Regions from separate parts of the Mesorhizobium sp. M0960 genome, predicted to be linked through region 2. Evidence: predicted binding sites of a transcription regulator. Region 2 holds the regulator's gene; each other region holds the start of a gene.
The links. Region 2 encodes LexA, which represses DNA repair genes until DNA is damaged. Its sites were predicted from a motif close to TGTTCNNNNTGTGTTCNG; they were not measured.
Positions count from the first base shown of each region.

Region 1: the regulator LexA is predicted to act here: its motif matches at 1,805-1,822, upstream of dinB (DNA polymerase IV).
Region 3: the regulator LexA is predicted to act here: its motif matches at 1,393-1,410, upstream of parE (DNA topoisomerase IV subunit B).

Region 1 is NZ_JAMYNN010000001.1:93,876-97,152, reverse strand. Features, by position in the region: gene NKH63_RS00510 (hypothetical protein) at 95-391, opposite strand; gene NKH63_RS00505 (hypothetical protein) at 580-942, shown strand; gene NKH63_RS00500 (GNAT family N-acetyltransferase) at 1,013-1,471, shown strand; gene dinB (DNA polymerase IV) at 1,875-3,116, shown strand; gene NKH63_RS00490 (FAD-dependent oxidoreductase) at 3,142-3,277, opposite strand, start outside.
Region 2 is NZ_JAMYNN010000007.1:15,591-18,867, forward strand. Features, by position in the region: gene NKH63_RS15095 (ComEC/Rec2 family competence protein) at 1-1,604, shown strand, start outside; gene lexA (transcriptional repressor LexA) at 1,598-2,329, opposite strand; gene kynU (kynureninase) at 2,801-3,277, shown strand, end outside.
Region 3 is NZ_JAMYNN010000001.1:802,782-806,058, forward strand. Features, by position in the region: gene parE (DNA topoisomerase IV subunit B) at 1-1,322, opposite strand, end outside; gene NKH63_RS04020 (GGDEF domain-containing protein) at 1,596-2,765, shown strand; gene gcvP (aminomethyl-transferring glycine dehydrogenase) at 2,837-3,277, opposite strand, start outside.

The DNA of each region.
Region 1 (3,277 bases), on a different contig from region 2:
GGTAGCGATCCGTCCAACACCCCTCATCCGACCGATCTTCGCTCGGCCACCTTCTCCCACAAGGGGAGAAGGGAAGAGCAGCACGCCCTCCCCCTCAAGCCCGCCTCGATTGCTCCAGCTCTCGACCGTTGAGCAGGCGCGCCTCGGCGCGGGCCCGCTGCCGGTCGTCGATGAAGGCAGCCTGGATCGAAACGGCGGCGCCCGGCAGGCCGTCGGCCCGGCAGGCCTTGCAGATCAGGCGCCCGGAAAGTGCTGATAGCGGTGTCTCCGGCCTCACCCCATGCCGCTTGAGCTCGGCCGGCTTCCACCACCTGTTGCGGCCGCAATCGATGCACTCGACGGCAATCGAGACGACATCGGCGATCGTCGCTTCCTTGCCCGCTAATGCCATGGCCATCCCCATCGTTGTTCCTGCTTTGTTCACATCATTATCGGTTTTCGAGGCGGAGTCGAGTCGGTTCCGCTTACACCAACGTGAAAGTTTCACTTGTTCATTTATTTGAGTTATGCTTCTATACCATGCAAGCTGGAATCGGCGCAGCCGCGGCCGCTCCGTCCACCGAATGCAAGGGAGTGACGATGGACCTCGCCCAGTTCGCCCAGGCCTGCGGTTATGCCGGCGACAGCCCGGCCATGCTTGCCGCCTTCGCGGCCATCCGCCAGGACGGCATCCGCACGGCGCGCCAGGGCCATCGCCAGCGCAAGGCGGCGATCGACCGGATGAAGCCGAGCCGCGCTTTGTTCCTGGCGGCGATCCGCCCGGCGCAGTCGGCCGAGGAGGCGATCGAGGACGCCGCCCGCTTCCTGTCGATGTTCCGCAACATGCCGCACTGGCGACAGGAAAGGCGCAGCGCCGACCTCGCCCGCGCCAGGCAGCAGCGCCTCTTCGCCCGCTTCTTCCGCCGCTACAGCTATCGCCTCTGGGCGTTGGAGGCCGCCTGAAGACGCGCGCCCCCCTTGCAGTCAAAACGGATATTGCGATCGCCAACACTGCGCCGTATGTCTCCGCGCGATGAGCGAGATCGAATTCCGTCGTGCCCAGGCGCCCGACCTGCCGGCGATCGTTGCAATGCTTGCCGACGATGCGCTCGGCGCAGACCGGGAAGACCCGTCCACGCCGCTCGCGCCATCCTATCTCGATGCCTTCAGCGCGATCGATGCCGATCCCAACCAGTTGCTGGCCGTGGCCGTCGAGGCCGGGCAATTGGTCGGAACGCTGCAACTCAGCTTCCTTCCAGGCATTTCGAGGAAAGGCGCCTGGCGCGGCCAGATCGAAGGCGTTCGCGTCGCCCGGCAATGGCGCTCTCGCGGCGTCGGCAAGCTGATGATCGAATGGGCGATTGAAGCGTGCCGTTCGCGCGGCTGCAGCCTCATTCAGCTCACCACGGACAACAGTCGACGGGAAGCGCACACCTTCTACGAGCGCCTCGGTTTCACCGCCAGCCATCTCGGCTACAAGATGGCGCTGTAGGTCGCTGCAGCAGGCGCCGTCGGCGAAGCTGCCGATCTCCCCCCTTGCGGGGGAGATGCCCGGCAGGGCAGAGGGGGGTGCTGTCCCTCCGACCTGTCAACCAATCGGAGCCAAACCCTCAGGCTGATTCGAGTTGGCAACAACTGAAGTCGAAGTTGGCGATCCGTCCCACCCCCCTCTGTCCTGCCGGACATCTCCCCCGCAAGGGGGGAGATTGGATGTTGCTTCGACTTTCGCCAACCACCAACGCTGGAACGCAGGCAGACAGAGGGCGCCAAACTGAAACAATTGCCCTTCACCTGCCCTCCGCGCCGCTTGACAATCCGCCCACAATGTTCTCTTTATGTTCTCATCAAAACTCTAGACAAGGCGGCGTTCGAACCGCCGCGGGCGAACGGGCCGGATGGAAGCCAACATCCTTCACGCGGATATGGATGCCTTCTATGCCTCGGTCGAACAACTGCTCGACCCGGCCTTGCGCGGCAAGCCGATTGCCGTCGGCGGCGGGGTAGTGCTCGCCGCATCCTATGAAGCCAAGGCGTTCGGCGTGCGCGGCGGCATGCCGGGACGGCGGGCGCGGGAACTCTGCCCGCAACTCATTTTCGTCGGCGGCCATTTCAAGGACTATCAGCGGCTGGGCGATGCGGCAATCAAGGTGCTGGGCGATTTCACGCCGGTGGTCGAGCGAATTTCCATCGACGAGGCCTTTGCCGACGTCGCCGGCTGCACCCACCTGTTCGGCTCGCCGGCCGAGATCGCCGGCAAGATCCGCCACCGCGTGCGGGCAGAGCTCGGCCTGCCGATCTCGGTCGGCGTAGCCCGCACCAAGCATCTGGCCAAGATCGCCTCACAGGTCGCAAAACCCGACGGGCTGGTGGTGGTCGATCCGCGCCACGAGCTGGAGTTCCTGCACCACCTGCCGGTCGAGCTGATGTGGGGTGTCGGCCCGGTCACCAGGGAGCGGCTGGCCGGCATCGGCGTCAACACCATCGGCGAGCTGGCGAAGACCAACGATGGCGCGCTGGAGCGCCTGCTCGGGCCGGCGGCGGGAGAAAAACTCAACGCGCTGGCGTGGAACCGCGATCCGCGTAAGCTGGAGACGCAGCGCCGGGCGCGCTCGGCCGGCGCGCAATCGGCGCTCGGCCGAAAACCGGCCGAGGAGCAGGTCTTCGTGCCTGCGCTGCTGCATCTGGCCGATAGGGTCGCCACAAGATTGCGGGCGAAATCCCGCCCCGGCCGCACGGTGACGGTTCGCGTCCGCTTTGCCGACCTGCGCTCGGTGACGCGCTCGATCACGCTCGACCAGCCGATATCGGCAACCGCCATGCTGGCCGAGATCGCCGAGGCGCTGGTGCGCAAGGTGCTCATCGACCATCCGCACGAAAAGACAATCTCGCTGCTGGCGATCGCTGTCTCGCATCTGGAGCAGCATGCCGGCCTGCAACTGGAACTGCCGCTCGGGCTCGCCGACGACCGCTGCCGCCCCGGCACCAGGAAGGGCGCGGCGCGCTGGACCGCAGATCGCGCCGTCGACAAGATCCGCGACCGCTTCGGCTGGGAGGCGGTCGGCTACGCCTCGGTCGCGCTCGGACTGTCGCGGTCCGTTCCCGACGCGTTTCGCGAGCTCGCCGAAAAGGAATTGTGAGCTGCGCGGCCGGGGCGAAAAAAGATTATCCGGCAGGAGCCAGGGGCGATACGGCCGGCCCGTTCAAAGCCGTGCCATCGACGGCAAAATGCGAGCCGTGGCAGGGGCAGTCCCAGCAGCGTTCCAGCGAGTTCCAATGGACATGGCAGCCGACATGGGTA
Region 2 (3,277 bases):
CGATCGAAGACGCGCGCGAATCCATCGCCGACCATATCCGCAGCCGCATCGGCGGCGCCGAGGGCGAGATTGCTGCTGCGCTGATCGTCGGCGTGCGCGCCGGCATTCCCGAGGAGATCAACGAAGCGATGCGGCGTACCGGCATCTACCACATCATCTCCATCTCGGGGCTGCATATGGCGTTGGTCGCCGGCACCATTATGGCGCTGCTGCGCGGCGCCTTTGCGCTGTTTCCCGATTTCTCATCGCGACGGCCGGTCAAGAAATACGCGGCGGCCGCCGCGCTTTTTTCGATTGCGGCCTACCTCGTCTTTTCCGGCATTGTGGTGGCGGCCGAACGCAGCTTCATCATGTTGGCGGTGATGCTTATCGCCGTGCTGTTCGACCGGGCCGCGCTCACCATGCGCAACCTGGCGATCTCGGCCATCGCGGTCATTCTGGTGTCGCCGCACGAGGTGGTCGGTCCGAGCTTCCAGATGTCCTTCGCCGCGACGGCGGCCCTTGTCGGCGCCTATGCAGGCTGGTCCGATTACCGCGCCGGCGGGGCCACCACGCCGCCGCCCCGGCGGTCGCCGCTACGCTTTGCCACTAGAAAGGTACTGCTGGGCATGGGCGGCCTGGCGATGACCTCGATCATTGCAGGGAGCGCCACGGCGCTTTTCGCCATATGGCATTTCCAGCGCGTGGCGCCGCTCAGCCTGTTCGCCAATCTGGCCATCATGCCTATCGTCTCACTGGTCGTCATGCCCTTCGCCGTCCTCAGTGCGCTGGCGATGCCGTTCGGCGCGGATGGGCCTTTCCTCTACGTGATGGGCAAGGGGCTGACGGCGATGATCGCCCTGTCCGGGTGGATCTCCGAGCGCTCGCCGATCGATGCGGTCGGGCTGATTTCGCTGAGATCTGTCCTTTTGGTGACGATCGCCCTCGTCATTGCCAGCATGGCGACGACCTGGTTGCGGCTCGTGGCCCTTCCTTTTGCGCTCGCCGGCTTGCTAACGACAACGCAGACGCGCGTACCCGATGTATTGATCTCGGAGGACGCACGGCTCGTCGCGCTGCCGATCGGCAGCGGTGAACTCGCGGTCAACCGGGCACGCCCGAATGAGTTCACCATCGACAACTGGAAACGCGCGCTCACATCAGAGGCTATCGTCGCGCCGGAAACACCTGGAAAGAACGATCCGCAATTCGACATTGCCGATCCGGCCGACTTACCGCCGGGCATGCCGTTCATTTGCACGGACGGTCTCTGCCTTGCCAGGCATCCATCCGGCGCGATCATCGCGCTAGCCAATGACCGCGATACTGCACGGCCAGCCTGCGCCTTTGCCAGCTTGATCGTCATCGACGACGCCACCGCCCATAATCCCTGCTACTACGATCGGCTGGTCCTCGTCGTCACCAAACGGCAACTGGCGCGCGCGGGAAGTGCGGCCGTCTATTTCGATCCACAAGCGGCAACACGCGCCGAAATCCGCTTCGCCGTCGAAAAATCATACCGGCCCTGGCACGTGCAGCGGAAATTTTCACGCGCGGCGCGGGGCATGCCGCCATACCGCAGAGCCGACAAGCCAAAAGCCGGCGCCAAGGGCGCAGCTCAGTAGCGGCGGATCAGCCCAACGAGCTTGCCCTGCACCTTGACCCTGTCTGGTCCGAAGATGCGCGTCTCGTAGGCCGGATTGGCGGCTTCCAGGGCGATCGAGGCGCCCTTGCGGCGGAACCGCTTCAGCGTCGCTTCTTCCTCGTCGACCAGTGCCACCACGATCTCACCGGGGCTCGCCGTATCGGCATTGCGGATGATCACCGTGTCGCCGTCGAAAATGCCAGCCTCGATCATCGAATCGCCTTTGACCTCGAGCGCATAATGCTCGCCGCCCATGATCATGTCCGGCGGCACCGAGATCGAATGCGTCTGGTGCTGGATGGCATCGATCGGCACACCAGCGGCGATGCGGCCCATCACCGGGATAGACACGGCGGCGACGATATCGTCGTCATTGCCGGCTGCAGGGACGCGCGACGATGTCGGCTTGCCTTGCCGAGGACCTTGCCCAAGACTGCCCTGGATGACACTCGGCGAGAACTTGCGTGCCGCATTGAGGCCGGGGGCGATCGAATCGGGCAGGCGCAGCACCTCCAGCGCACGGGCCCTGTTGGGCAAACGGCGAATGAAGCCGCGCTCCTCCAGCGCCGTAATCAGCCGGTGGATTCCCGATTTGGAAGCCAGGTCGAGCGCTTCCTTCATCTCGTCGAAGGAGGGCGGGATACCGCTTTCCTTCAGCCTTTCGTGGATGAACATAAGCAGTTCGTGTTGTTTGCGTGTCAGCATAGCGACCCCCAACAGAATCAGAAAAACAAACCCAGAACAAACACTATCTGTTCCAGTTGTGTTCCGCAACTGTTTAAAGTTTAATGAATGTGTTAGGGCTCGGGTAACGATACCACTCGCCAAACCGGGACGCTGCATTTTCACCGCCGCGGGCCTCATCGCCTTGATTCTGCTTTCGTTTGCGGCCTCTGGGTTTCCAGAAGGCGGCACTGGTATCGGCCGTCAGCCGGCAAAGGGGCACGGAATTGAAGCCGTATCGACTGTGCGGTTTGGTCAATGCACCGTGAACGAAACGAACTCAAAACGCCAACGTTGGGTTGGCTTGGCTCCTGGTTTCCACCGCGTGGTCAGGCAACTTGTCGCCGGTGGAGCCTTGCTGCGCGATACCAGGTAATGGAGAACCGCTCGTGACCGATGGATGCCGTCGATGCGTGTCCGGCGTTGCGGTGAATCTTGGGGAGCAGACAAATCATGACAGGAATTCCCGATCTCGTGGCCATAAGGGCGATGGATGCTGCAGATCCGCTGCGCGCGATGCGCGACCGCTTTGTGCTGCCGCAAGGAGTGATCTATCTCGACGGCAATTCGCTAGGGGCCGCTTCGCGTGCCGCTTTCGATGAATTGAGCAAGGCAGTGACCGAAGAATGGGCGCATGATCTCATCCGCGCCTGGAACACGGCCGGCTGGTTCAACATGCCGCTCGAACTTGGCGACCAGCTCGGGCGCCTGATCGGTGCCGCGGCCGGCCAGACGGTGGTCTGCGACACGACATCGGTCAACATCTACAAGCTGCTGCACGCCGCCATGGCCATGCGGCCGGAGCGGCAGGTCATCGTCGCCGAGGGCGACAGTTTTCCGACAGACCTCTACATGGCTGAGGGTGTGGTTTCGACGCGAAAAGATACGCTGCTGCGCCTCTCGGGGGTCGACGCGCCGAGCATCGAAGAG
Region 3 (3,277 bases), on a different contig from region 2:
CTCTTGCGCGACACTTCCTTTTCCTGGCGGCGGCGCACCCGCTCGTCGGCACGCGCGATCACCCATTCGAGCAGTTTCGAAGCTTCCTGCGGATTGTCGGCCAGCCAATGGTCGAACGGGTCGCGGATGGCGCTTTCGACGATGCGGATCGCCTCGATCGTCGCCAGCCTGTCCTTGGTCTGGCCGACGAATTCCGGTTCGCGGATGAACACCGACAGCATGCCCGCCGCCGAGATCATCACATCCTCGGATGTGACGATCGAAGCGCGCTTGTTGCCGACCAGGTCGGCATAGGCGCGCAAGCCGCGCGTCAAAACGTTGCGGAAGCCGGCCTCATGCGTGCCGCCTTCCGCGGTCGGAATGGTGTTGCAATAGGAATTTATAAAGCCGTCGCCGCCGAACCAGGTCACCGCCCATTCGAGCGAACCGTGGCCGCCCTGCTTCTCGCTCTTGCCGGCGAACATTTCACGGGTCACCTGGAATTCGTCGCCGAGCGAGGCTTTCAGATAGTCCTTGAGGCCGCCCGGAAAATGGAATTCTGCCTTGGCCGGCGTCGTGTCCTTTTCCTTGATCAGCGAGGGATCGCAGGTCCAGCGGATTTCGACACCGCCGAACAGATAGGCTTTTGACCGCGCCATGCGGTAGAGCCGCGCCGGCTCGAACGCAGCACCCTTGCCGAAAATCTGCTCGTCTGGATGGAAGCGGATCTTCGTGCCGCGCCGGTTGTGCACCTCGCCGAGCTGCTCCAGGCCGGTCACCGGAACGCCTCGCGAGAAGCGCTGGCGATAGAGCTTGCGCCCAATCGCAACCTCGACCTCGAGATGGTCGGACAGCGCGTTGACCACGGAAACGCCGACACCGTGCAGGCCTCCCGAGGTCTCGTAGACCTTGCTGTCGAACTTGCCGCCTGAATGCAGCGTGGTCATGATGAGTTCGAGCGCCGGCTTCTTGAATTTCGGGTGCGGATCGACCGGAATGCCGCGGCCGTTGTCGGTTACAGACAGGTATCCGTCGGCGGAAAGCTCGACATCGATGAAGGTAGCATGGCCGGCGACCGCCTCGTCCATCGAATTGTCGATGACCTCGGCGAACAGATGGTGCATCGCCTTGTCGTCGGTGCCGCCAATGTACATGCCCGGGCGGCGGCGCACCGGCTCCAGCCCCTCCAGCACCTCGATATCGGCGGCACTATAGCTCTCGCTGGCGTCACGGGGCGCCGGCCGCTTCGTCGCCTGCACCAGCGGGTCGGCCGGGCGCGCGGCGGCGCGAGCCGGTTGCGGCTGCTTGCCCAAATTGCCGAAAAGATCGTTGCTGTCGTCCATGCTGGTCCTGGATTCCGATGCTGCGAATCACCACCCGATACTGCCACGCTTTTTGCGGGCAGGCGACGGAGGTTCCTGTTACGTTCGAGGATAGAGCCTCTTACTGCAAAACCATTCGACAACCAAGCGGCGGAAATGGGGTCGAAGCTTGGAGCATCGACGCTTTGTAAACCTTGTCTGAAGGTTACGCCGCAAGGTTGGCTGAAAAACGATATCCGCGGACTGTCGCTGACCTAGAATGAAGCGAAACCCTCAAGAGGCTGTCGCTTAAGCATGTTGGATTACAGTTCGCTCCTGCTCGCAGCGGCGCTGTCGGGCACGTGCCTCAGCATCACCATGTTTGCGATCTGGTTCACCGCGCCACAGGCACGCTTTGTGCTGACGGTGGCGTGCGGCATTCTCGTGCTCGTCGCACATGTGGTCTTGTTTTGGCATTACACAAGAGATCCAAGCCCCTGGCTTTGCCAGATCGTGCTTGCTCTTCTCAGCCTCGGCTTCCTGATTATCTGCCTGTCGGCCATGCAATATCTCAGCATGCGCGACTATAGGCGGGCCATCTTGCCGACCTTGGCTGCGATGGCTGTTTGCGCGGGCGCGACGTATCTCGGGTTTGATGGTGTCGGCTTCATTGTCACCTATGCGACGGTAACGGCGCTACTCTCGCTTATCGGGGCGATGTTCTGGATTGAGGGTGGTCATGATCGCCGGATATTGCTGGTCGTATCGTTCCTGAGCGGCGTCTGTGCGCTGTCGTTCGGACTTTGCGGCGCGGTCCTGCTGGTCAAGGGCCAGTGGGTGCTCGGCGTAGCACCGGACAATTGGGCCGAGCGGGTGAATTCCGTCGTAGCCGTCGCCTGCATGACCGGGCTTGGCGCATTAACGCTCTCCCTGCACCATTTGCAGGCGCAGATCGAATTGAAGGCCGAGACGATGACCGATCCATTGACCGGGCTGATGAACCGGCGGGCGTTAACGGCACTCTACGGCGAGCGGGTCTTCGGTCCGTTCATGTCCGTCACCATGTTCGACCTCGACCATTTCAAAAGGACGAACGACGTATTCGGTCATCCGGTCGGCGACCAGGTCCTGCGCCGCTTTGCCGCCGTCATCAGGAAATACGCCAGAACCGGCGTCGACGCCTTCCGGCTGGGCGGCGAGGAATTCGTGCTCGTCATGTCGCGGATGACGGAAGAAAAAGCCTATGACATTGCGAGCAAGATCAGCGTCGCCTTCGGTACGGAAGTCGTGGCCACCCAGCTTGGTCCGTTGCGAAGCACAGTCAGCGGCGGCATCGGCTTTGGTGGGACGAGCGGCACCGGTCTCGATGATGTGCTGGCCGAAGCCGACGCCGCGCTCTATGCGGCAAAGCGCGCCGGGCGAAATCGCGTCATCGCCCGGGACAGGGCGAGCAAGGCCGACGGGCCGGCCTTGCGTTCTGCCTGATTGAGGCTTCTATCTTCTTGTTAGACCATGATCTTGTCCGAAAACCGGATTCCACTCTTCGGGATCATGGTCTACTCCGCCGCACCCAGATATTCCGACAGCGGCGGGCAGGAGCAGACCAGGTTGCGGTCGCCAGCGACGTTGTCGATGCGTGACACCGGTGGCCAGTATTTTGCCGCCGTATCGGCATCGCCGGCGGGGTAGGCCGCTTCCAGGCGCGAATAGGGATGGGTCCACTGGCCGGCCAACGCCTCGGCGGCGGTATGTGGCGCATTGACCAGAGGATTGTCGGCCAAGGGCCATTCGCCCTTCGCCACCTTGGCTGCCTCGCCGGCTATGGCGATCATGGCTTCGCAGAAACGATCCAGCTCGCGCTTGGGCTCGGATTCGGTCGGCTCGACCATCAGCGTGCCGGCCACCGGGAACGACATGGTCGGCGCGTGGAAGCCATAGTCGATCAGCCGCTTGGCGATATCGTCGACGCTGATGCCGGCGCTGTCCTTGAGCACGCG